4 regions of the Streptomyces sp. NPDC059008 genome follow, and region 4 is predicted to be linked to each of the others. Evidence: riboswitches for the same ligand, from Rfam matches in the RefSeq annotation. Region 4 holds a riboswitch; each other region holds the start of a gene.
What was found. A riboswitch is a leader RNA that binds a small molecule or an ion and turns the genes downstream of it on or off. The one in region 4 is predicted to bind cobalamin.

Region 1 (5,373 bases), on a different contig from region 4:
GATCTCGTCGTAGTGGCTGCGCGGTGCGAGGATCCGGGTCTGGGCCACACAGGCCTGACCGTTGATCATCCAGGCGAACGGCACGATGCCGGCCACCGCCGCGTCCAGATCCGCGTCCGGCAGGATCACCGCGGCGGACTTGCCGCCCAGCTCCAGTGTGACGCGGCTGAGGTTGCGGGCCGCGACCTCCATGACCCGCCGGCCCGCCGCGACCGATCCGGTGAACGACACCTTGTCCACTCCTGGATGCCCGACCAGGTACTCGCTCACCTCGCGGTCCGCCGGCAGGATCGACAGCACGCCCTCCGGCAGCCCGGCCTCGGACGCGATCTCGGCGAGGAGGTACGCGTCCAGCGGGGTCTCCGGTGACACCTTCAGCACGGCCGAGCAGCCGGCCAGCAGGGCGGGGGCGAGCTTGGCCGCGGCGGTGAACTGTGGCACGTTCCACGGCACCACGGCCGCGACCACCCCGACCGGCTCCCGCCGTACGAGGATCGGCCCCAGCACGCCGGCCCGCCGCTCCTCGAACGGAGCGCTGCCGTCCGCGGGTTGCCCCTCGTCGCCCCCGAAGCCGCGGGCCACCGTGAGCGCCGAGTCCCAGGCCAGCACCGAGGCCAGCGACTGCACCATGACGCCGGAGGTGAACGGGGTGCCGTTCTCGGAGCTGATGACCCTGGCGATCTCCTCGCTGCGCGCGGCGAAGGCGTCCTTGATACGGGTCACCACCGCGATCCGTTCCGCCAGCGGGGCGTTCGCCCACACCCCGGACTCGAAGGACGCGCGGGCCGCGGCCACCGCACGGTCGACATCGGCCCGCGAGGCGTGCGGGACGCGGCCGATGACCTGTTCGGTGTGCGGTGAGACGACCTCGATCGTGTCCCGGCCGGCCGGATCGACCAGTTGTCCGCCTATGTAGAGCTTTCCGTGCTCGACGAGGTCGCTCATCGCTGCCGCCTCCTGCGGGTTGGCCGCCTGTCCGATGTGGGGTGCGCACCTACGCGGACCGTCTGGCGCCGACCGTGTGAGGTGCGTGTGCCACAGCGCTGTATTGCCGGGCATCGTGGTGCTGGATCGCTGGGTTGCTGGATCGCTGGTTGCCTGATTGCCGGGTTGCTGAATCGCTGGATTGATGGATTACCGGATTGCCGGATTGCTGCGAACCGACATCTGGCACTGCGTCAGTCGATCGCCTCGGGACTGCTCGGTTTCACCACGCCAGAAACTGATACCAGTTCTAGTTGGAGGAGTCCACGGCGCCGACCAAATCGCCACCGCCACCCCAACCACCATGCACTGGAGGCGAGTTCAGGCCGCCTTGAAACCAGTTCTAGTTATAGTGAGAGGGCAGGTGCGGGGTGACGGGGCGTACGCGACGGGGTGTACGCCACACCGAGAGGGGACCGGGATGACCACGCAGGTGATCGACCACCGAGGCGGGGTGTGGAGCATCGCCGTCCCCATCCCGGACAACCCGCTCGGCCACACCCTCGTCCACCTCCTGGAGACCGACCGCGGGCCGGTGCTCATCGACACCGGCTGGGACGACCCGGACTCCTGGGACGCCCTCGTCGCGGGCGTGGCCGCCTGTGGCTTCGCCCTCACCGATCTCCACGGCGTCCTGATCACCCACCACCACCCCGACCACCACGGCCTCTCCGCCAAGGTGCGGCAGGCGTCCGGCGCCTGGATCGCGATGCACGCCGCGGACACCGCCGTGGTCCGCCGGACCCGCGAGGCCGAGCCGGGCGAGTGGCTCGACTACCTGATCGCCAAGCTCGCGGGCGCGGGCGCGCCGGACGACCATCTGGCACCGCTGCGGGAGGCACGCGGCAACGGGCGCGGCCGGAGACTGCCCGGCCGACAGGCGGCGCTGCCGGACCGCGGGATCGAGCCCGGCGAGCTGCTCGACCTGCCGGGACGCCGAGTGCGGGCCATCTGGACTCCGGGGCACACGCCGGGGCATGTGTGTCTGCACCTGGAGGAGGGTCATCCGGGCGAGGACCATCCGGGCGAGCGGGCTCGCGGCTTCGGCCGACTCTTCTCCGGCGACCACCTCCTCCCGGGCATCACCCCGCACATCGGCCTGTACGGGGACCCGGACGACAGCACGGTCACCGACCCCCTGGGCGACTACCTCGCCTCCCTCGAACGCGTCGGCCGGCTCGCCCCCGCCGAGGTGCTGCCCGCCCATCAGCACGCCTTCACCGACGCCGAGGGGCGCGTACGCGAGCTCATCGCCCACCACGAAGAGCGGCTCTCCGGGCTGAGAACGCTGCTCCGCGAACCCCTCACCCCCTGGCAGCTCGCCGTGGCCATGGAGTGGAACCGTCCCTGGGAACAGATCCCGTACGGCTCCCGGAACATCGCCGTCTCGGAGGCCGAGGCACATCTGCGGCGCCTGGTGAAGCAGGGGGACGTGGAGCGGGTACCCGGCTCCGATCCGGCGACGTACCGGGCGGTGTGACGCACTTGGGGGGGTGTGACGCACAGGAATGGGAGGGTGTGACGCACAGGGGGGTGTGACGAACCCCGCCGCCTCGGCCTTCCCCGGCTCGTACGTGCGGGGCGGGCCCCGTCCGGGCGCCGGTTAAGGTGTGCGGGACAACTTCATCCGTACCCGATCGGGGGAAGCCGGTGGAAATCCGGCGCTGACCCGCAACCGTGAGGACGGCCGTCGGCCCGCGCACTGCGCGGCGCTCCCGGCCGTACGAGCCGGAGCACCCGTTGGGGCACGACCAAGGCTCCCGCCACCGGAACCGCCGCCCGCCCGGACGGACGGCCCGGTGCGCGGCACCGTCGAGGTATACGGAGCTGAGCCCGGTGCCACCGCGCCCGATCGCAGGATCGGTGCCCGGCGGTCGTCCGAGCGCGGCTGCGTACCACCGCCGCGACCCGACCCGAGAGGCACCGACCCGATGGCCCCCATGGCTTCCATGGCTCCCCAGGCCCCTTCGACGCACCCTGTCGCCTTCCTGGCGCGCCGCGCCGCCATGGCGCTGACGGCCGTGGCGGTGCTGGGCACGGCCACCGCCCCCGCCGCGTCCGCGGAGCCCGCGGCCGCCCCGTCGACGTCGCCCAAGAAGCTGCCCGACGGGCTGTACGGCACCAAGGACCCGCAGTACGACGGTGTCTGGCGGCAGTCGCTCGCGCTGCTGGCGCAGGACACGGTCGGCGTACGGCCCGCGGCCTCGGCCGTGGACTGGCTGGTCGGGCAGCAGTGCGCCGACGGCTCGTTCACCGCCTTCCGCGCCGAGCCGAAGCAGCCCTGTGACGCGAAGGCGATGCGGGACACCAACCAGACGGCCGCCGCGGTGCAGGCGCTGGCCGCGCTCGGCGGGCACGGCGAGACCGTGAAGAAGGCCGTGAGCTGGCTGAAGTCGGTGCAGAACGACGACGGCGGCTGGAGCTCGATGGCCGGCTCGGCCAGCGACGCCAACTCCACCTCCGTCGTCATCGGCGCGCTCACGGCGGCCGGCGAGAAGCCGGAGTCGGTCACGTCGAAGAAGGGCGGCAGGACTCCCTACGACGCGCTGCTGACCTTCCAGCTGGGCTGCGCGGCGAAGGAGGGCGAGCACGGCGCGTTCACCTTCCAGCTCAAGGGCGCGGCGCCGAACGCGGACGCCACCGCGGCCGCCGCCACCGGAGCCCTGGGCAAGGGCTTCGTCGTCGCACCGGCCAAGAAGGGGGCTGACACCCCCGTCAAGCCTCTGACCTGCAAGGACGGCAAGCCGGAGAAGTCCGCCGATGCGGCGCGGGCCGCGGACGGCGGCGCCGCCTACCTCGTCGACCAGCTCGACCGGAACGGACAGCATCTGCTCTCCGCGATGCCGGGCCAGGAGGAGCAGCCCGATGTCGGCAACACCGCGGATGCCGTGGTGGCGCTGGCGGCCGGCTCGCACGGGGCCGCCGCCCAGAAGCCGCTGAAGTGGCTGGAGAAGAACGCCGCGGGCTGGGCCAAGGAGAACGGTCCGGCCGCCTACGCCCAGCTGGTGCTCGCCGCGCACGCCACCGGCGCCGACCCGCGCTCCTTCGGAGGCAGCGACCTGGTGGCCGCGCTGAACGCGACCGGGCCCAAGCCTGCCGGTACCGCCTCGCCGGCCGCCGAGGGCACCGAGGACCACAAGGACGGCGACGGCGGCGTCAACGTCTGGTGGGTCGTCGGGGTCGCGCTCGCCTTCGGCGCCGGCATCGGCTTCCTGCTGAGCGGCCGTAAGAAGAAGAACGCGCTCTGATGCGGCCGAGGCAGCTGCTGCAGCCGATGCGGCGCACCCGGATCGCCGGCGTGCTGCTGCTGGCCGGCGCGGTCACCGGGCTGGCCACCGGGCCGGCCCACGCGCAGGAGTACCGCTACTGGTCCTTCTGGGACGGCGGCAGCGGCGGCTCCTGGGCCTACGCCACTCAGGGGCCGGCAACGGTGCGCCCGGCCGACGGCGCGGTCGAGGGCTTCCGCTTCACCGTCAGCGCCGACTCCGCCGCGGCCGGCAAGCCGCGCGCGGCCGCCGACTTCGACGCGATCTGCCGCGAGACGCCCGCCAAGGACGGCCGCAAGCGGATCGGCGTCGTCATCGACTTCGGCACCGCGGCGGACGCTCCCGACGGCGAGCGGCCGCCGAAGGCCCGGACGGAGTGCGCCCAGGTGGCCGAGGACGCCTCGGCGGGCGAGGCACTGGCCGCGGTCGCCGGGTCGCTGCGCTATGACCCCAATGCACTGCTGTGCGCCATCGCCGGCTACCCGGAGTCGGGGTGCGCGGACCAGGTGAGCGGGTCGGACGGGGCGAAGGAGTCCGCCGACCCGGAGAAGTCCGCCGACCGGCGAGGTGCGGCCGGCGCGAAGGGCACGGACGGGGCGAAGGGGGCCGGCTCCGAGGGTGACGGCGGGCCGTCCGCCGGGCTGCTCGGCGGTGTCGCGGCCGTCGTCGTACTGGGTGCGGCGGCCGTGTGGCAGGCGCGCCGTCGGCGCGGATGAGCGCCCCGCAGGCGACCCGTACCACCGCGTTGCACGCCGGCGCCTGGTGGCTGTGGGCCCTCGGCCTGGCCACCGCGGCCTCCCGCACCACCAACCCGCTGCTGCTGGGGCTGCTGGTGGGCGTGGCCGGCTATGTCGTCGCGGCGCGGCGCACGGACGCGCCCTGGGCCCGCTCGTACGGCGCGTTCGTCAAGCTCGGCCTCGTCGTGATCGCCATTCGGCTGGCCTTCGCCTTCGTCCTCGGCTCCCCCATCCCCGGTACGCACACCCTCGTCACGCTGCCCGAAGTGCCGCTGCCCGACTGGGCGAAGGGCGTCCGGATCGGCGGCCGGGTCACGGCGGAGGGCATGGTCTTCGCGCTCTACGACGGACTGAAGCTGGCCACCCTCCTCATCTGCGTGGGCGCC
Region 2 (5,373 bases), on a different contig from region 4:
GGCACCGGCGGGGCACTGAGCGCCGGATCAGCCTCGGCCGCGGGCCGCCGCATCCCTTCGGGGTGCGGCGGCCCAGTCTTTGAGCGGCTCCGTATCCAGAGTGATATCCACGGGGTCGGGCAGGTGAAGCGTCTCGCCGAACGCGACGGTGCGGATGTCCTCGTAGCGGGAGGCGTCGGGCTCGCCGTGAAGCGTGAGCCGACGTTCTTCCCGCTCGATCAGCAGATACAGCGGGATGCCGGCCTCCGCATAGGCACGGGGCTTCTGTACCCGGGCACGGTGGTCGGCTCCGGGGTCGCATGAGGTGATCTCGACGACCATCAAGACCGGTTCAGGATCCACCCATTGCCCTTGACCCGCGAAAGCCCCGCTGTGCGCGAGCAAACCGTCCGGGCAGGCGCGTCCGTCGCGGCCGGACTGCACCTTCAGGCCCTGGGAAGCCGAGAGCCAGAGTTCGGGCCGATTCCGCAGGAAGAGGCGGGTGAGCCACGCGACGGTCCTCCCGTGGTTCCCGTCCGGCCCGGCCTTGCTGCTGACTCGCCCCTCGATGAGCTCCAGCCGAGGGCGCTCGTCGGAGCGAGCGAGTATCCGAGCAGCCTCTTCGAAGTACTCGGTGAGCGTGCGGTAGGGCCGGTCGGGGGAATCGGTCACGGGACTTTCTCCTCTCACTGCCGAGCTGAGCCGGGGCGTGGCACCGACGATAACCAGGCCCACCGACACCCACCCCGCCGTCGGTCCCACCCCCCACACTTGAGCCCATGGACATCACGATCAGGCCCGTGCGGCAGGCGGAGTTCGGTGCGGTCGGGGAGTTGCTGGTGGCCGTCTATCTGGCCGATGGGCTGCTGGTATCCGGGGAGAGCGACACCTACGCGGCGACGCTGCGGAGGGTGGCGGAGCGGGCGGAGCGGGCCGAGGTGCTGGTGGCCGTGGAGGGGCCCGAGGAGCGGGTGGTGGGGACGGTCACCTTCAGCGCGTACGGGAGCCCGTACGCGGAGCTGGCGCGGCCCGGCGAGGGGGAGTTCCGGATGCTCGCGGTGCGGCCCGAGGGACGCGGACGAGGGGTCGGGGAGGCGTTGGTGGCGGCGTGTCTGGAGCGGGCGCGGGCGCTCGGGCTGAGCGGCATGGTGCTGTCCACGCCGCGTCATGTGCTGCCCGCGCACCGGCTCTACCGGCGGCTGGGATTCGCGCGCGCCGAGGAGCGGGACTGGGATCCGATACCGGGCGTCACGCTCTGGGCGTTCGCGCGGGAGGTGGCCTGAAAGGCGCTCCAGGCCCGGCCCGAGGGCCGTTCCGGGCGCTCCCCCGCCCCCTGGCACTTCGCACACCTGTCGGAGTGGTATGAGGAAGCGACACAAGATGTGGGGGTGCACGCGGGGAGCAGCACAAGATGTATGCTCGTCCTCGCTGTCGCCGCAGGGGAATCCGGTGGGAATCCGGAACTGTCCCGCAACGGTGTAAGAGCGCGCCCAGTGGCCCGATGAGGGCCCTGCCGCGCGCCCGTGAAGTCCGAGGACCTGCCGACGGTACGCCCGCACCGCCATCGGTGCGGACGTCGATACGTCCGGGCCCCGAGGGTTGGGTCGGTGGACGCCGCGCGGTGTGCCCGCGCACCCTTGACCGTCACGGGGTGCCGCATGCGCGCGTGCGGCCGTCGCGTCCCGCCCCTCCCGGCCCCCGCCGAGTGAGGGAGAGCATCACGTGACCATCGCGCCAACGGAACCCGCGTCAGACGCCGAGGTCGTGCAGCCTGCGGTGACCACGCCCGCCACCCCCGCCGGCGGCGGTCCGGGCGAGGACGGGCAGGACGGTCCGGGCGTCGCGCTGCTGCGCACCCTGACGAAGCTGACCGAGGACCTGACCGCGACCGACCCCGGCAAGGTGGCCGCCGCCGCCCTGCGCGGCCGGTACGAGGGCGCGGGCGAGTCCGAACTGCGGTCGCTGGCCATCGAGGCCGCGGCCGGACTGATCGGTGACGAGCCGCAGTACTCCAAGCTCGCCGCGCGGCTGCTCACCCTCTCGATCTCGGAGGAGGCGGCCGCACAGGGGGCGGTCGCCTTCTCCGCCTCCGTCGCAGTCGGCCACCGCGAGGGGCTGATCGCCGACGAGACCGCGGAGTTCGTTCGAACCCACGCCGCCCGGCTGGACGCCCTGGTCGACCAGGCGCTCGCCGACGGGGCCGACGACCGGTTCGGGTACTTCGGGCTGCGCACCCTGCACTCGCGCTACCTGCTGCGCCACCCCACCACCCGTCAGGTCATCGAGACGCCCCAGCACTTCCTGCTCCGGGTGGCCTGCGGCCTCGCCGAGGACGGCAGCGAACGCGCCCTGGACGACGTCGCCGAGCTGTACGGCCTCACCAGCTCGCTGTCGTACCTGCCCTCCTCCCCCACGCTGTTCAACTCCGGCACCCGCCACCCGCAGATGTCGTCCTGCTACCTGCTGGACTCGCCGCTGGACGAGCTGGACTCGATCTACGACCGCTACCACCAGGTGGCGCGGCTGTCCAAGCACGCCGGCGGCATCGGCCTGTCCTACTCCCGCATCCGCGCCCGCGGTTCGCTGATCCGCGGCACCAACGGGCACTCCAACGGCATCGTGCCCTTCCTGCGCACCCTGGACGCCTCGGTCGCGGCCGTGAACCAGGGCGGCCGGCGCAAGGGCGCCGCCTGTGTCTACCTGGAGACCTGGCACGCCGACATCGAGGAGTTCCTGGAGCTGCGCGACAACACCGGTGAGGAGGCCCGCCGCACCCACAACCTGAACATCGCGCACTGGATCCCGGACGAGTTCATGCGCCGGGTGGAGGCGGACGCCGACTGGTCGCTGTTCTCCCCCTCGGACGCCCCGGAGCTGGTGGACCTGTGGGGCGAGGAGTTCGACGCCGCCTACCGCAAGGCCGAGGCCGAGGGCCGGGCGCTCAAGCAGATCCCGGCCCGGGTGCTGTACTCCCGCATGATGCGCACCCTGGCGCAGACCGGCAACGGCTGGATGACGTTCAAGGACGCCGCCAACCGCACCGCCAACCAGACCGCCGAGCCCGGCCAGGTCGTGCACTCCTCCAACCTGTGCACGGAGATCCTGGAGGTGACCGACGACGGGGAGACCGCGGTCTGCAACCTGGGGTCGGTCAACCTCGCCGCTCACCTGGGTGACGACGGTGAGATGGACTGGGAGAAGCTGGACGCCACGGTCCGTACCGCCGTCACCTTCCTCGACCGGGTCGTGGACATCAACTTCTACCCGACCGAGCAGGCCGGGGCCTCCAACTCCCGCTGGCGCCCGGTGGGTCTGGGCCTGATGGGCCTGCAGGACGTCTTCTTCCGGCTGCGGCTGCCCTTCGACTCGGCCGAGGCCCAGGAGCTGTCGACCCGGATCTCCGAGCGGATCATGCTCGCCGCGTACGAGGCGTCCGCCGCCCTCGCCGAGCGGCACGGCCCGCACCCGGCCTGGTCGGCGACCCGCACCGCCCGCGGTGTGCTGCACCCGGACCACTACCCGAACGCCGAGCCCCGCTGGGCGGACCGCTGGGCGGCGCTGCGCACCCGGATCGCCACGACCGGGATGCGCAACTCGCTGCTGCTGGCGATCGCGCCGACCGCGACCATCGCCTCGATCGCGGGCGTGTACGAGTGCATCGAGCCGCAGGTCTCCAACCTCTTCAAGCGCGAGACGCTGTCGGGTGAGTTCCTGCAGGTCAACGCGTATCTGATCGAGGAGCTCAAGGCTCTTGGGCTGTGGGACGCGCGGACCCGTGACGCGCTGCGCGAGGCGAACGGCTCGGTGCAGGACGTCGATTGGATCCCCGAGGAGGTCCGGGCGCTGTACCGCACCGCCTGGGAGATCCCGCAGCGCGCCCTGATCGACATGGCCGCGGCCCGTACGCCCTTCATCGACCAGAGCCAGTCGCTGAACCTCTTCATGGCGTCGCCGACCATCGGCAAGCTCAGCTCGATGTACGCCTACGCCTGGAAGCGCGGCATCAAGACGACGTACTACCTGCGTTCGCGCCCGGCGACCCGGATCGCCCAGTCGGCCCGCGGCACCGCGGCCGCCGGCGGCACCGTCCCCGTACCGCAGCAGGCCACCGACCCCGAGGCGGTCGCCTGCTCCCTGGAAAACCCCGAGTCCTGCGAGGCCTGCCAGTAATGACGACCGAAGTGAACACCGCCGCGGCCACGCACACGGCCACCACCGGCACGAAGAACCTCCTCGACCCGGGCTTCGAGCTGACCCTGCGGCCCATGCGGTACCCGGAGTTCTACGACCGCTACCGCGACGCGATCAAGAACACCTGGACCGTGGAGGAGGTCGACCTCCACTCCGACGTCGCCGACCTCGCCAAGCTCTCGCCGGGCGAGCAGCACATGATCGGCCGGCTGGTCGCGTTCTTCGCGACCGGTGACTCGATCGTCGCCAACAACCTCGTGCTGACGCTCTACAAGCACATCAACTCCCCCGAGGCGCGGCTGTACCTGAGCCGTCAGCTCTTCGAGGAGGCGGTGCACGTCCAGTTCTATCTGACGCTGCTGGACACCTACCTCCCCGACCCGGACGACCGCGCCGCCGCCTTCGCGGCCGTGGAGAACATCCCCTCCATCCGGGAGAAGGCCGAGTTCTGCTTCAAGTGGATGGACTCGGTCGAGAGCATCGACCGGCTGGAGTCCAAGGCCGACCGGCGCCGCTTCCTGCTGAACCTGATCTGCTTCGCGGCCTGCATCGAGGGGCTGTTCTTCTACGGCGCCTTCGCCTACGTCTACTGGTTCCGCTCGCGCGGTCTGCTGCACGGGCTGGCCACCGGCACCAACTGGGTCTTCCGCGACGAGTCCATGCACATGGACTTCGCGTTCTCGGTGGTGGACACGGTCCGCGAGGAGGAGCCCGACCTCTTCGACGACAAGCTGGAACAGCAGGTCACCGAGATGCTCAAGGAGGCCGTCGAGGCCGAGCTGCAGTTCGGCCGCGACCTGTGCGGTGACGGCCTGCCGGGCATGAACACCGAGTCGATGCGCGAGTACCTCCAGTGCGTCGCCGACCAGCGGCTGCAGCGCCTGGGATTTGCTCCCGTGTACGGCTCGGAGAACCCGTTCTCCTTCATGGAGCTGCAGAACGTCCAGGAGCTGACCAACTTCTTCGAGCGCCGGGCCTCCGCCTACCAGGTCGCCGTCGAGGGCTCGGTCTCCTTCGACGACGACTTCTAGGCCCGGGGAACCGGAGGACCTGCGACGCCCCGTCAGCCCTGGTCGTGCGCCAATGTGAGCGTTCTGTTACCTCGGCAACCGGAGCCGTGGCCACCACATCTTTGTGGACATGAAGGCCACGAAGGGGCGTCGTCGGTTCATCGACTATCCGCGCCAGGGACGAGAGGGTCCG
Region 3 (5,373 bases), on a different contig from region 4:
CTTGAACGCCTTCGAGTGCACCGTGAAGGAGCTGCCGGTCTCCCCCGGATACAGATCGTCGAAGAACAGCCCCACCGACTCGCCGGGGCGCGCACCCTGCGGGGAACCACTCACCTCGAACGACGGCCGCGGCGCGGCCACCACATGGACCGTTCCCCGGTTCACCACACGCCCGGCGATCTCGACCGTGAGCGGGTACCTGCCGCGCTGGGCCTTCATCGCGATCCGGCCCCGTGCCTGGTAGCCGAGGCCCCATGTGGGCTCCGTCATCCGGTCCCGTTGGTAGGCGAGCCGGACGGTGTGCGCGAAGGCCGGGGATTTCACGACCACTTGCTCGTGCCGTGTGGCGACGCCGACCACCTGGAGGTCGACGACCTCACCCGGCCGCTCGCCGTCCGACTGGAACAGCAGCTGCGTCTTCTTCCTGGCGCGGCTGCCGTCGTCGGCCGCCGCGCTGCCGGACGCGCCGACAGCGCACACCACCATCCCGCCGCACACCGCGACGGCGGTGCCGATCGCGATACGTGACCAACCCACGCTGCTTCCCCCTTGACGGCCTTTCCCTGAGAGAGGGGATCTGCGCCCGATCGGTTGCGGGCGACGGGTGCATCGCCGTTCCCGTGCTCGGCCGAGGCACCTGGAGACGCCGCCCGCATCTCGGCGTCGGGGCCGGGGCGCTGGTGGCCCCGGCCCCTCGGGAGCCGTCCGGTCAGGACGCGGGCAGCTCGCCGCGGACGGTGCGGGCCGCGGCCACCAGGTTCTCCAGGGAAGCCCGGGTCTCGGGCCAGCCCCGGGTCTTCAGACCGCAGTCCGGGTTCACCCACAGCCGCTCGGCGGGGATGGCCTTCAGGCCGGTGCGCAGCAGTTCGGCCGCCTCCTGCGAACTGGGCACGCGCGGCGAGTGGATGTCGTACACGCCGGGCCCGGCCTCGCGCGGGTAGCCGTGGGCGGCCAGTTCACGGGCGACCTGCATGTGGGAGCGGGCGGCCTCCAGGCTGATGACGTCGGCGTCGAGGTCGTCGATGGCCTGGACGATGTCGCCGAACTCGGCGTAGCACATGTGGGTGTGGATCTGGGTGTCCGGGCGGACGCCGCTGGTGGTGATCCGGAACGCCTCCGTGGCCCAGGCCAGGTAGGCGGGCCGGTCGGCGGTGCGCAGCGGCAGGGTCTCGCGCAGCGCCGGCTCGTCCACCTGGATGACGGACGTGCCGGCCGCCTCCAGGTCGCCGACCTCGTCGCGCAGGGCCAGGGCGACCTGGCGGGCGGTGTCGCCCAGGGGTTGGTCGTCGCGGACGAAGGACCAGGCGAGCATGGTGACCGGGCCGGTCAGCATGCCCTTGACCGGACGGTCGGTGAGGGACTGGGCGTAGGCCGTCCAGCGCACCGTCATCGGCTCGGGGCGGGAGATGTCGCCGGCCAGGATCGGCGGGCGGACGTAGCGGGTGCCGTAGGACTGGACCCAGCCGTGCTGCGTGGCGAGGTAGCCGATGAGCTGCTCGGCGAAGTACTGGACCATGTCGTTGCGTTCGGCCTCGCCATGGACGAGGACGTCCAGACCGGCCTTCTCCTGGAAGGCGAGCACCTCCCGGATCTCGGCCTTGATCCGCTCCTCGTACCCGGCCGTGTCGATCCGGCCCGCGCGCAGGTCGGCCCGTGCGGTGCGCAGTTCGCCGGTCTGCGGGAAGGAGCCGATGGTCGTGGTCGGCAGCAGCGGCAGGCGGAGGTGGGCGCGTTGGGCCGTGGTCCGTTCGGCGTAGGGCTGCGAGCGGCGGGCGTCGCTCTCGGTGATCGCGCCGGACCGGGCGCGGACGGCCGGGTCGTGGGTGAGGGGGGAGTTGGCCCGGGAAGCCAGGGCCGCCCGGGTCGTGGCCAGTTGGGCGGTGATGGCGCCGGTACCGCGGGTCAGGCCCGTGGCGAGGGTGACGATCTCGGCCGTCTTCTGCCGGGCGAACGCGAGCCAGCGCAGGACCTGCGGTTCGATGTCCCGCTCGGCCGCCGCGTCGAGGGGGACGTGCAGCAGGGAGCAGGAGGCCGACACATCGACCCGGTCGGCCAGGCCGAGGAGGGTGCCGAGCGTGGCGAGGGACTTCTCCAGGTCGTTGACCCAGATGTTGCGGCCGTTGACGACGCCGGCGACCAGTCGCTTGCCCGGCAGTCCGCCGACGGCCGCGAGGGCGTCCAGGTTGGCGGCGGCGGCCTCGGTGAAGTCCAGTGCGAGCCCCTCGACCGGGGCCTTGGCCAGCACGGGCAGGGCGTCGCCCAGGCGGTCGAAGTAGGAGGCGACGAGCAGCTTGGGCCGGTCGGTGAGGGCGCCGAGTTCGCGGTAGGCGCGGGCGGCGGTGTGGAGCTCGGCCGGGGTGCGGTCCTGGACGAGGGCGGGCTCGTCCAGCTGCACCCACTCGGCGCCGGCGGCGCGCAGGTCGGCGAGGACCTCGGCGTACACGGGCAGCAGGCGGTCCAGGAGGGTCAGCGGGTCGAAGCCGGCGGCCACGCCGGGCGCGGGCTTGGCCAGCAGCAGATAGGTGACGGGACCGACCAGGACGGGCCGGGCCGTCAGACCCAGTGCCAGGGCCTCGGTCAGCTCGGCGACCTGCTTGGCGGAGTCGGCGGTGAACGTCGTGTCAGGACCCAACTCGGGCACCAGGTAGTGGTAGTTGGTGTCGAACCACTTGGTCATCTCCAGCGGTGCGACATCCTGCGTGCCTCGCGCCATGGCGAAGTAGCCGTCGAGCGGATCGGCCGCGACGGCGGCCCGGTGGCGGTCGGGGATCGCGCCGACCATGACGGTGGTGTCCAGGACGTGGTCGTAGTACGAGAAGTCGCCGGTCGGGACCTCGTCGAGGCCGGCCCCGGCCAGCTGCTGCCAGGTGGTGCGGCGCAGTTCGGCGGCGGTGGCGCGGAGGGCGTCGGCGGTGACGCGGCCCTTCCAGTAGCCCTCGATCGACTTCTTCAGTTCCCGGTCCGGGCCCTGACGCGGGTAGCCGTACACGGTGGCCCGTGCTGCCGCGGCTGCGGACTTGGTGTTCACGGAGATCTCCTTCGCGAGACGAATCCCTGAGATCCCGGCGACGGGACGAAGGCGCGAAGGGGTGACGCACCGTGCGGTACGACCTCGCGCGGCATGGCGCGGTCCTCCGCCTGGTGTGTACGCCGACCCGCCCTCGAGGTCACCGGGATATCCGGATGCGAGTGGTTCGCACCCGGGCAGATGGCAGGTCTTCGGACTCGCGGGCACGTCCTCACGGGGGAGGACACCTAATGGCCGTCGCTTCCCAGGTCCTCTCGTCGGACCCAGTGCGTATGACGGCGGTCGTTCCCGCTCACCGCTGCGGGGCAGTCCCGGATTCCCACCGGGTTCCCTCTTGCGACGCATCCCGCCTGGCGGACGGGGCGAACCAGCTGCACTGGTCAGCCTAAGGGCCGTCCGGCGATGCGGTACGTCCAGGTCGATCATTCGGAAGGTGAGGTGGGACACGCGGTCGACAGGTGTGAAGCACGACGAGGGCGGGAAACGCCGCACATGCGTTTCCCGCCCTCCTGTGAGCAGCCGCCGGTCCCTCCACCGGCGGTGCGGTCCGGGCCCCTCAGCCCGGACCGACCAGACCCTTCAGTTCTGGTCGTACTGGTGGAACCCCCGGCCGGTCTTGCGGCCCAGCAGCCCCGCCTCGACCATCCGTTGGAGCAGCGGGGGAGGGGCGTAGAGGGGTTCCTTGAACTCGTCGTAGAGCGACTCGGCGATCGAGGCGACGGTGTCCAGCCCGATCAGGTCCGCGAGCCTGAGTGGCCCCATGGGGTGGGCGCAGCCCAGCTCCATGCCGGTGTCGATGTCCGCGGCGGTGGCGAAGCCCGACTCCGCCATACGGATCGCCGCCAGCAGATACGGGACGAGCAGCGCGTTGACGACGAAGCCGGCCCGGTCCTGGGAGCGGACGACCGTCTTGCCCAGGACGCCGGTGGCGAAGTCCGCCACGAGGGAGACCGTTTCCGGGGCCGTGTGCAGGGAGGTCACGATCTCCACCAGCGGCAGCACCGGGACGGGGTTGAAGAAGTGCAGTCCCACGACCCGGTCGGCGCGGCCGGTGGCCATGCCCAGGCGCATGACGGGGAGGGAGGAGGTGTTGGTCGCCAGCACCGCCCCGGGATCCTCGACGATCTTGTAGAGCGCGGCGAACACCTCCGTCTTGGCGTCGGCGTTCTCGACGACGGCCTCGATGACCAGCTGACGGTCGGCCAGGTCCGCCAGGCTGCCGGTGAAGAGCAGGCGGTCGAGGGCCTGCCGGGCCGCGGCCGGCTCCAGCTTCCCCCGCTGGACGGCGCGGTCCAGCGAGGCGGCCACCCGCTCCCGTGCGGCGCGGGCGGCCGTGGCGTCGGCCTCACAGACCACCGTGTCGAGACCGGCCCGTGCGCACACCTCGGCGATGCCCGCGCCCATCTGACCGCCGCCGACCACCCCGACGCGCTGGATACCCGCGCTCATGACCGGGTCTCCGCGTTCCGCACGAGGTGGCGGGAGTAGGCGTCCGGGGTGAAGAAGCTCGGCAACTCGCGGGCCAGCGCGTTGCGTTCGAACAGGTCCCGCACCGCGTCGAGGTCCGCCCACGGGTACTCGGCGCCGAGCGCGGCGAGCTCCTCGTCGAGCAGCCGCAGGACCGTCTCGCGGTCGACGACCCGGTGGCGCAGCCACTGCCAGATCTGCACGCGGGCGATCTCGGCGGTGGCGGCGTCCTCCATCAGGCCGTACAGGGCGACCGCGCCCTGACCGCGCAGCCAGGCGGCGAAGTAGCGCAGGGCGACGGCGACGTTGGCACGTATCCCCTCCGCCGTGGGCGGACCGCTGATGCGGCGCACCGAGAGCAGGTCCGCGGCGCCCACCGCCACGTCGTCGCGGGTACGGTCGATCTGGTGCGGCCGGCCGCCGAGAACGCCGTCGAACACCTCGCGGCACAGGGGGACGAGGCCGGGGTGGGCCACCCAGGAGCCGTCGAAGCCGTCCTCGGCCTCGCGCTCCTTGTCCAGCCGGACCTTGGCCAGCGCCGCCTCGTTGGCGGCCGGGTCCTTGCTCGGCACCTGCGCCGCCATGCCTCCGATCGCATGGGCGCCCCGCTTGTGGCAGGTGCGCACCAGCAGTTCGGTGTACGCCCGCAGGAAGGGGGCGGTCATGGTCACCTTCGCCCGGTCCGGCAGCAGGAAGCCGGTGCGGTGCCCCAGGGTCTTGATCAGGCTGAACAGGTAGTCCCAGCGACCGGCGTTGAGACCGGAGCTGTGCTCGCGCAGCTCGTGGAGGATCTCCTCCATCTCGAAGGCGGCGGTGATCGTCTCGATGAGCACGGTGGCGCGGATCGTGCCGCGGGGGATGCCGAGCAGCTCCTGGGC
Region 4 (5,373 bases):
TGCGCACCCACCAGGAGAGGACCGGCGATCACCATGCCCGAGGAGCGATTCTTCGTCCTGCGGCCCGGCGAGCGACGCCCGGGCCGCGTGCCCCTGCCGCCCGGCTTCGGCGTCAAGGCCCGTACGCACGACACCGAGGGCCGGCTCGCCATCCTGGAGAACCAGCTCGACGTCGACATTCCGCCGCATGTCCACCACCACGCCGACGAGTTCGTCTACGTCCTCGAAGGCGAGATGGAGGTCGACTTCGACGGCGCCACCCACCGCCTGACCGCGGGCATGTGCGCCCTGCTCCCCCACGGCGTCCCGCACGCCATGCGCAACGCCTCCCAGCCGCCCGCCCGCTGCCTGCAGATCTCGTCACCGGGCAGCTGGGAGGAGTTCGTGGAGGACATGTTCGAGGCCGGGCCGGTCGTCATGAAGGGCGGCCACCCCGACCTCGCCCGCCTCAACGCGATCGGCGCGAAATACGGCATGGAGTACTACGACTAAGGCGCGGCGGCCACGGCCGAGGCACCGAGGGAGCCGGACCGATCCGCCGCCGGCCGGCCGCCGATCAGGCACGATGGCCCCATCATGGATCCCCGGCACCTCCTCTCCCGCGCCCGCCGGCTCGCCGGCTCCGCGACCCCCGCACGACGCCGACTGCTCGGCATCACCGGCCCACCGGGCGCCGGCAAGTCCACCCTCGCCGCCCACCTGGTGGCGGAGCTGGCCGGGCAGGCGGCGCTCGTCCCGATGGACGGCTTCCATCTCGCCGAGGCGGAGCTGCACCGCCTCGGCCGCACGGACCGCAAGGGCGCGCCCGACACCTTCGATCCCGCCGGGTACGAGGCACTGCTGGCGCGCCTGCGCACGCCGGAGCCGGACACCACCGTCTACGCCCCGTCCTTCGACCGTCGCATCGAGGAGCCGGTCGCCGGCAGCATCGCCGTCGCACCACACATCCCGCTCGTCGTCACCGAGGGCAACTACCTCCTCCTCGACTCCGCGCCGTGGCCACGGGTCCGCGCGCTGCTCGACGAGGTCTGGTACGTGGAGCTGGACAACCCGGAGCGAATCCGGCGGCTGATCGACCGCCATGAGCGCTTCGGGCGCCCACGCGCCGACGCCGAACGGTTCGTGCACACCTCGGACGAGGCCAACGCCCGCCTCGTGGCGGCGACTCGCGACCACGCCGACCTCGTCATCTCCTTCGCCCCCGAAACGGCCCCCGCCCCGTCCGGCGACTGACCCCTACCGCCGCCCGCCGGCCAACAGACCGACCACCGACAGCGCGCCCCACCCCACGGACACCGCGGCCGCCTTCGCCCTCCGGTCCCGACCCGGCAGCGTCGCACCGACCAGGACGGCGTCCCCGAGATCCGCCGCGATCCTTATGTACGCGGCGGTGCGCAGCGCCGGCCCCTCGGGCGCCAGCGCGAGCGCGAGCCCGCTGGCCACCTCCCGCCAGGCCAGCGGGCGCAACGAGACCCGGGTGGCCCGCTCGACCCTTCCCTCACCGTCGACCAGCCCCGAAGGCCGCGCCAGCAGATCGGGCACCGCCGTCACCGCCACCCCGTACACCGCCGTGGCCACCCCGACCGCACGCAACAGACCGACCTTCATCCGCTCTCCCGCTCTCCCTCGCCGACGCCTTCCGCCCTCACCGCCTGCTTCCCCTCAACTCCTTTCCGCATCAAGCCCCTTCCCAAACGACATCATCGATGTCATCATGACATCATGAGTGTCAATGAGGGGGATGCCGCAGAGCATGGCACCGACGCGAACGGCGCTGGAGCGCACAGCTCCACCGCGCGCGACGCCGACAGGGAGGGGACCGACGGACCCCCTCCCGCCGAGGACCTGCTGTACGGCGTCATCAGACGCCTTTGGCCGCTGCACCGGACGGTCGTCCGCGCGGTGGAGCGCGAGCTGACGGACACGGGCATGACCGCCGGTGAACACGCATTGCTGGACGCCCTGCACAGCGAAGGCCCCAGGACCGTGCCGCAGTTGGCCCGCTCCATGGGGCTCGACAGACAGCCGGTGCAGCGCTGGGTGAACCACGCCGCGGAGCTGGGCCTGGTCGTGACGACACCCAACCCCGCACACCGCCGCTCCTCCCTGATCGAGCTCACCGCCGAGGGCACGGCGGCAATACGCGGGATCCAGGAGTTCGAGGCGACGGAGCTGCGACGACGACTGGCCGACCTGCCCGCCGAGGACGTCCGCACGACCCTGCATGTACTCGACCGACTCGGCGAGGAATTCCGGCACCTGGCGAACGGCTCACACGTTCCACCGGAGAATGCCGACATCACCGACAAGTAATGTCAGCACCACGCATCTCACGCGCAAAGGACGGTCCGGAGCATGACCCGAGCAATCACCGACTGGTCCGAGGTCGACAACGGCCTCGTGCCGGTCGACAGCGGCGAGCTGTTCTATGAGACGGCCGGCTCGGGTCCCGCGGTGGTGCTGCTGCACGGCGGCATGCTCGACCAGCACATGTGGGACGAACAGTTCACCTGGCTGGTGAACTCCGGCCTCCGCGCGATCCGCTACGACTTCCGCGGCCACGGCCTGTCCTCCACGGTGGACGGGGACTACGCCAACCACGACGACCTGTGCACGCTCCTGGACGCGCTCGACGCCCCCAGCGCCGTCCTCGTCGGCCTCTCACACGGTTCGCGGGTCGCCCTCGACACCGCGATAGCCCACCCGGACCGGGTGACGGCCCTCGCGCTCGCCTCCCCCGGCATCAGCGGCCGCCCCTTCACCGACCCCTTCGTCCTGGAGCACATCAAGGAGCAGGTCGCGGCCATCGGCGCACCGGACGGCGCGGAGCGCTATGTCGAGCACTTCCTGCGGATGTGGGTGGACGGTCCGCATCGCGAACCATCCGCCGTGCACCCGGGGTTCCGTGAGCGGATGCGCGCCTCGGCCACGGCCAATGTGGAGGTGCATGCCGACGGGCTGGGCGCCGGGATGCCCCTTGAGGTCGGCGCCGCGGACCGTCTCGGCGAGATCCGGGTGCCGACGGTCGTGCTCGACGGCGACCTCGACAGTACGGACATCTCCGCCAACGCCCACGCCATAGCGCTGGCCGTCCCCGGCGCCCGAAGAGTCCGAATACCGGGCGCGGCCCATATGGTCAATCTGGAGAACACCGGGCTCTTCGACCGCGAACTGCATGCCTTTCTCTCGTCCTTGGAGTACTGACCCGGCGCCCCTGGCCCACCGGCCCCGCCGGAGCCCCGGCCCTCCCGGCGACCACCGGCCGTGAGTCCGCTGCCACTGGCCCGCACCTCCACCCGTCCTCCTCGACAGATCCCGCACTCCCCGGCAGATAGAGTGACCGAGCCGTGGTGTTCGGGAAGACCGGTGCCGGACCTTGTGTCCCAGGCCGGAGCGGCCCTCGCCACTGTGATCGGGGAGTTTCCAGCCCTTTCCGTATGCGCATGGCGCGCGTACGGCGCCACTGACCGCAGCCCGCGGCCGGGAAGGCGGGGAGGGACGCGTGCACCCGTAAGCCAGGAGACCGGCCACGGCATCTCACGAAGTGATCCACGAGGTGCTGGAGCGTGACCGCCGGATGGCCCTGTCCACCGATACCCCGAACACCCCTGCCCCCGCCGCGTTCCGGTGGCGCCGGCAGGACACCCTCCGTACCGCCGGTCTGATGGCCGTCATAGCCGGTCTGCACGTCGTCGCCTTCGGCGTGCTCTTCCTGCTCGTCGTCCCGCACCACTACTCCGTGGGCAGCCAGGTCTTCGGCGCCGGACTCGGCATCACCGCCTACACCCTCGGCATGCGGCACGCCTTCGATGCCGACCACATCGCCGCGATCGACAACACCACCCGCAAGTTGATGGCCGACGGCAAGCGGCCGGTCTCGGTGGGCTTCTGGTTCGCGCTCGGCCACTCCAGCGTGGTGGTCGCGATGGCCGCCCTCGTGGCGGGCGGCGCCCAGCTCGCCGGGACCCTGCTCAACGACGAGTCCCGTACCCACCAGATCCTCGGCACCATCGGCACCACGGTCTCGGGGACGTTCCTCTACCTCATCGCCGCCCTCAACCTCATCGCGTTGGCCGGGATCTGGCGGGTCTTCCGCGGTATGCGCGACGGCCGGTACGACGAGGCCGAGCTGGAGCAGCGCCTCGACTCGCGCGGCTTCATGAACCGCTTCCTGGGGCGCTTCACCCGCTCGATCTCCCGCCCCGGCCAGATGTTCCCGCTCGGCTTCCTCTTCGGGCTCGGCTTCGACACCGCGACCGAGGTGACCCTGATGGTGATGGCGGGCAGCGGCGCCGCGGCCGGCCTGCCGTGGTACGCGATCCTGTGCCTGCCGCTGCTGTTCGCCGCCGGGATGAGCCTGTTCGACACCCTCGACGGCACGTTCATGAACTTCGCCTACCAGTGGGCGTTCTCCAACCCGGTGCGCAAGGTCTACTACAACCTCACCATCACCGGACTGTCGATCGCCGTCGCCTTCTTCATCGGCACGATCGAGCTGGTGACCGTGCTGCACGACAAACTCGCCCTCGACGACCCGCTGACCGGCTGGATCTCCAGCCTCGACCTCGACAACGTCGGCTTCATCATCGTCGGCCTGTTCGTCGTGGTGTGGGCCGCGGCGCTGGCGTACTGGCGACTGAGCGGCGTGGAGAAGCGCTGGGCGCAGCGAGCGGAGGCGGCGGACCGGGCGAAGCCCGCAGAGCAGGCGGCACCGGCGTCGGACTCCTGAGGCACGGCGCGCGGGCCGCGCCTCACCTCACGTGGCCGAACCGGCCGCGGCGCCCGTCACCAGATCCGGCCCCCAGCGCCTCAGCGCCACCGCCAGATCCAGCGGCCGCAGCCGGTCCGCCACCTCCGGCCCCGGCCAGTCCTCCCGCGGAACCCGCCACATCACCTCGAACTCGTTGCCGTCCGGGTCCCTGGCGTACAGGGACTTGGAGACGAGGTGGTCGGTGGCGCCGACCAGGGCGCCGCGCTCGCCGAGCCGCGCCTCGGCCGCGGCGAGTTCGCCGAGCGTGCCGACCTCCCAGGCCAGGTGGTACAGCCCGACGCGCCCGGCCTCCGGCCCCGGCGCGTCCGCCCCTACCGCGAACAGCCCCAGGTCGTGATCGTTCAGCGAGCCGGGCGCGCTGAGGAAGGCCGCCCGCCCCGGTATCTCCACATCCACGGTGAGCCCCAGCGCCTCACCGTAGAAAGCCACCGCCCGTGCCACATCCCGGACGTACAACACCGCGTGATTGAGCCGTCGTACGGCCATGAACCCGCTCTCCGATCTCCCACCACGACACCACGTGGCCCATTTACTTGAAACTTCAAACTACTGTGGACGATACACCCCCACACGCCACAAACAACAGCCCCCAGCGGCCCCCG

Region 1: another riboswitch for cobalamin. It lies ahead of ACFWZH_RS35250 (prenyltransferase/squalene oxidase repeat-containing protein); the one in region 4 lies ahead of ACFWZH_RS09085 (HoxN/HupN/NixA family nickel/cobalt transporter).
Region 2: another riboswitch for cobalamin. It lies ahead of ACFWZH_RS22405 (ribonucleoside-diphosphate reductase subunit alpha); the one in region 4 lies ahead of ACFWZH_RS09085 (HoxN/HupN/NixA family nickel/cobalt transporter).
Region 3: another riboswitch for cobalamin. It lies ahead of metE (5-methyltetrahydropteroyltriglutamate--homocysteine S-methyltransferase); the one in region 4 lies ahead of ACFWZH_RS09085 (HoxN/HupN/NixA family nickel/cobalt transporter).

The regions. Positions count from the first base shown of each region.
Region 1 is NZ_JBHYJC010000056.1:12,090-17,462, reverse strand. It holds gene ACFWZH_RS35260 (aldehyde dehydrogenase) at 1-945, opposite strand, end outside; gene ACFWZH_RS35255 (MBL fold metallo-hydrolase) at 1,406-2,464, shown strand; cobalamin riboswitch at 2,602-2,744, shown strand; gene ACFWZH_RS35250 (prenyltransferase/squalene oxidase repeat-containing protein) at 2,916-4,232, shown strand; gene ACFWZH_RS35245 (SCO2322 family protein) at 4,259-4,966, shown strand; partial or broken gene ACFWZH_RS35240 (CbiQ family ECF transporter T component) at 4,963-5,373, shown strand, end outside.
Region 2 is NZ_JBHYJC010000019.1:5,458-10,830, reverse strand. It holds gene mctP (monocarboxylate uptake permease MctP) at 1-19, shown strand, start outside; gene ACFWZH_RS22415 (Uma2 family endonuclease) at 28-651, opposite strand; gene ACFWZH_RS22410 (GNAT family N-acetyltransferase) at 759-1,262, shown strand; cobalamin riboswitch at 1,378-1,540, shown strand; gene ACFWZH_RS22405 (ribonucleoside-diphosphate reductase subunit alpha) at 1,702-4,149, shown strand; gene ACFWZH_RS22400 (ribonucleotide-diphosphate reductase subunit beta) at 4,149-5,201, shown strand; gene ACFWZH_RS22395 (transglycosylase domain-containing protein) at 5,311-5,373, shown strand, end outside.
Region 3 is NZ_JBHYJC010000003.1:329,728-335,100, forward strand. It holds gene ACFWZH_RS06810 (hypothetical protein) at 1-537, opposite strand, end outside; gene metE (5-methyltetrahydropteroyltriglutamate--homocysteine S-methyltransferase) at 710-3,028, opposite strand; cobalamin riboswitch at 3,193-3,415, opposite strand; gene ACFWZH_RS06820 (3-hydroxybutyryl-CoA dehydrogenase) at 3,608-4,477, opposite strand; gene aceB (malate synthase A) at 4,474-5,373, opposite strand, start outside.
Region 4 is NZ_JBHYJC010000004.1:287,992-293,364, reverse strand. It holds gene ACFWZH_RS09110 (cupin domain-containing protein) at 34-492, shown strand; gene ACFWZH_RS09105 (nucleoside/nucleotide kinase family protein) at 577-1,233, shown strand; gene ACFWZH_RS09100 (hypothetical protein) at 1,237-1,608, opposite strand; gene ACFWZH_RS09095 (MarR family winged helix-turn-helix transcriptional regulator) at 1,723-2,313, shown strand; gene ACFWZH_RS09090 (alpha/beta fold hydrolase) at 2,356-3,204, shown strand; cobalamin riboswitch at 3,332-3,547, shown strand; gene ACFWZH_RS09085 (HoxN/HupN/NixA family nickel/cobalt transporter) at 3,578-4,729, shown strand; gene ACFWZH_RS09080 (VOC family protein) at 4,757-5,257, opposite strand.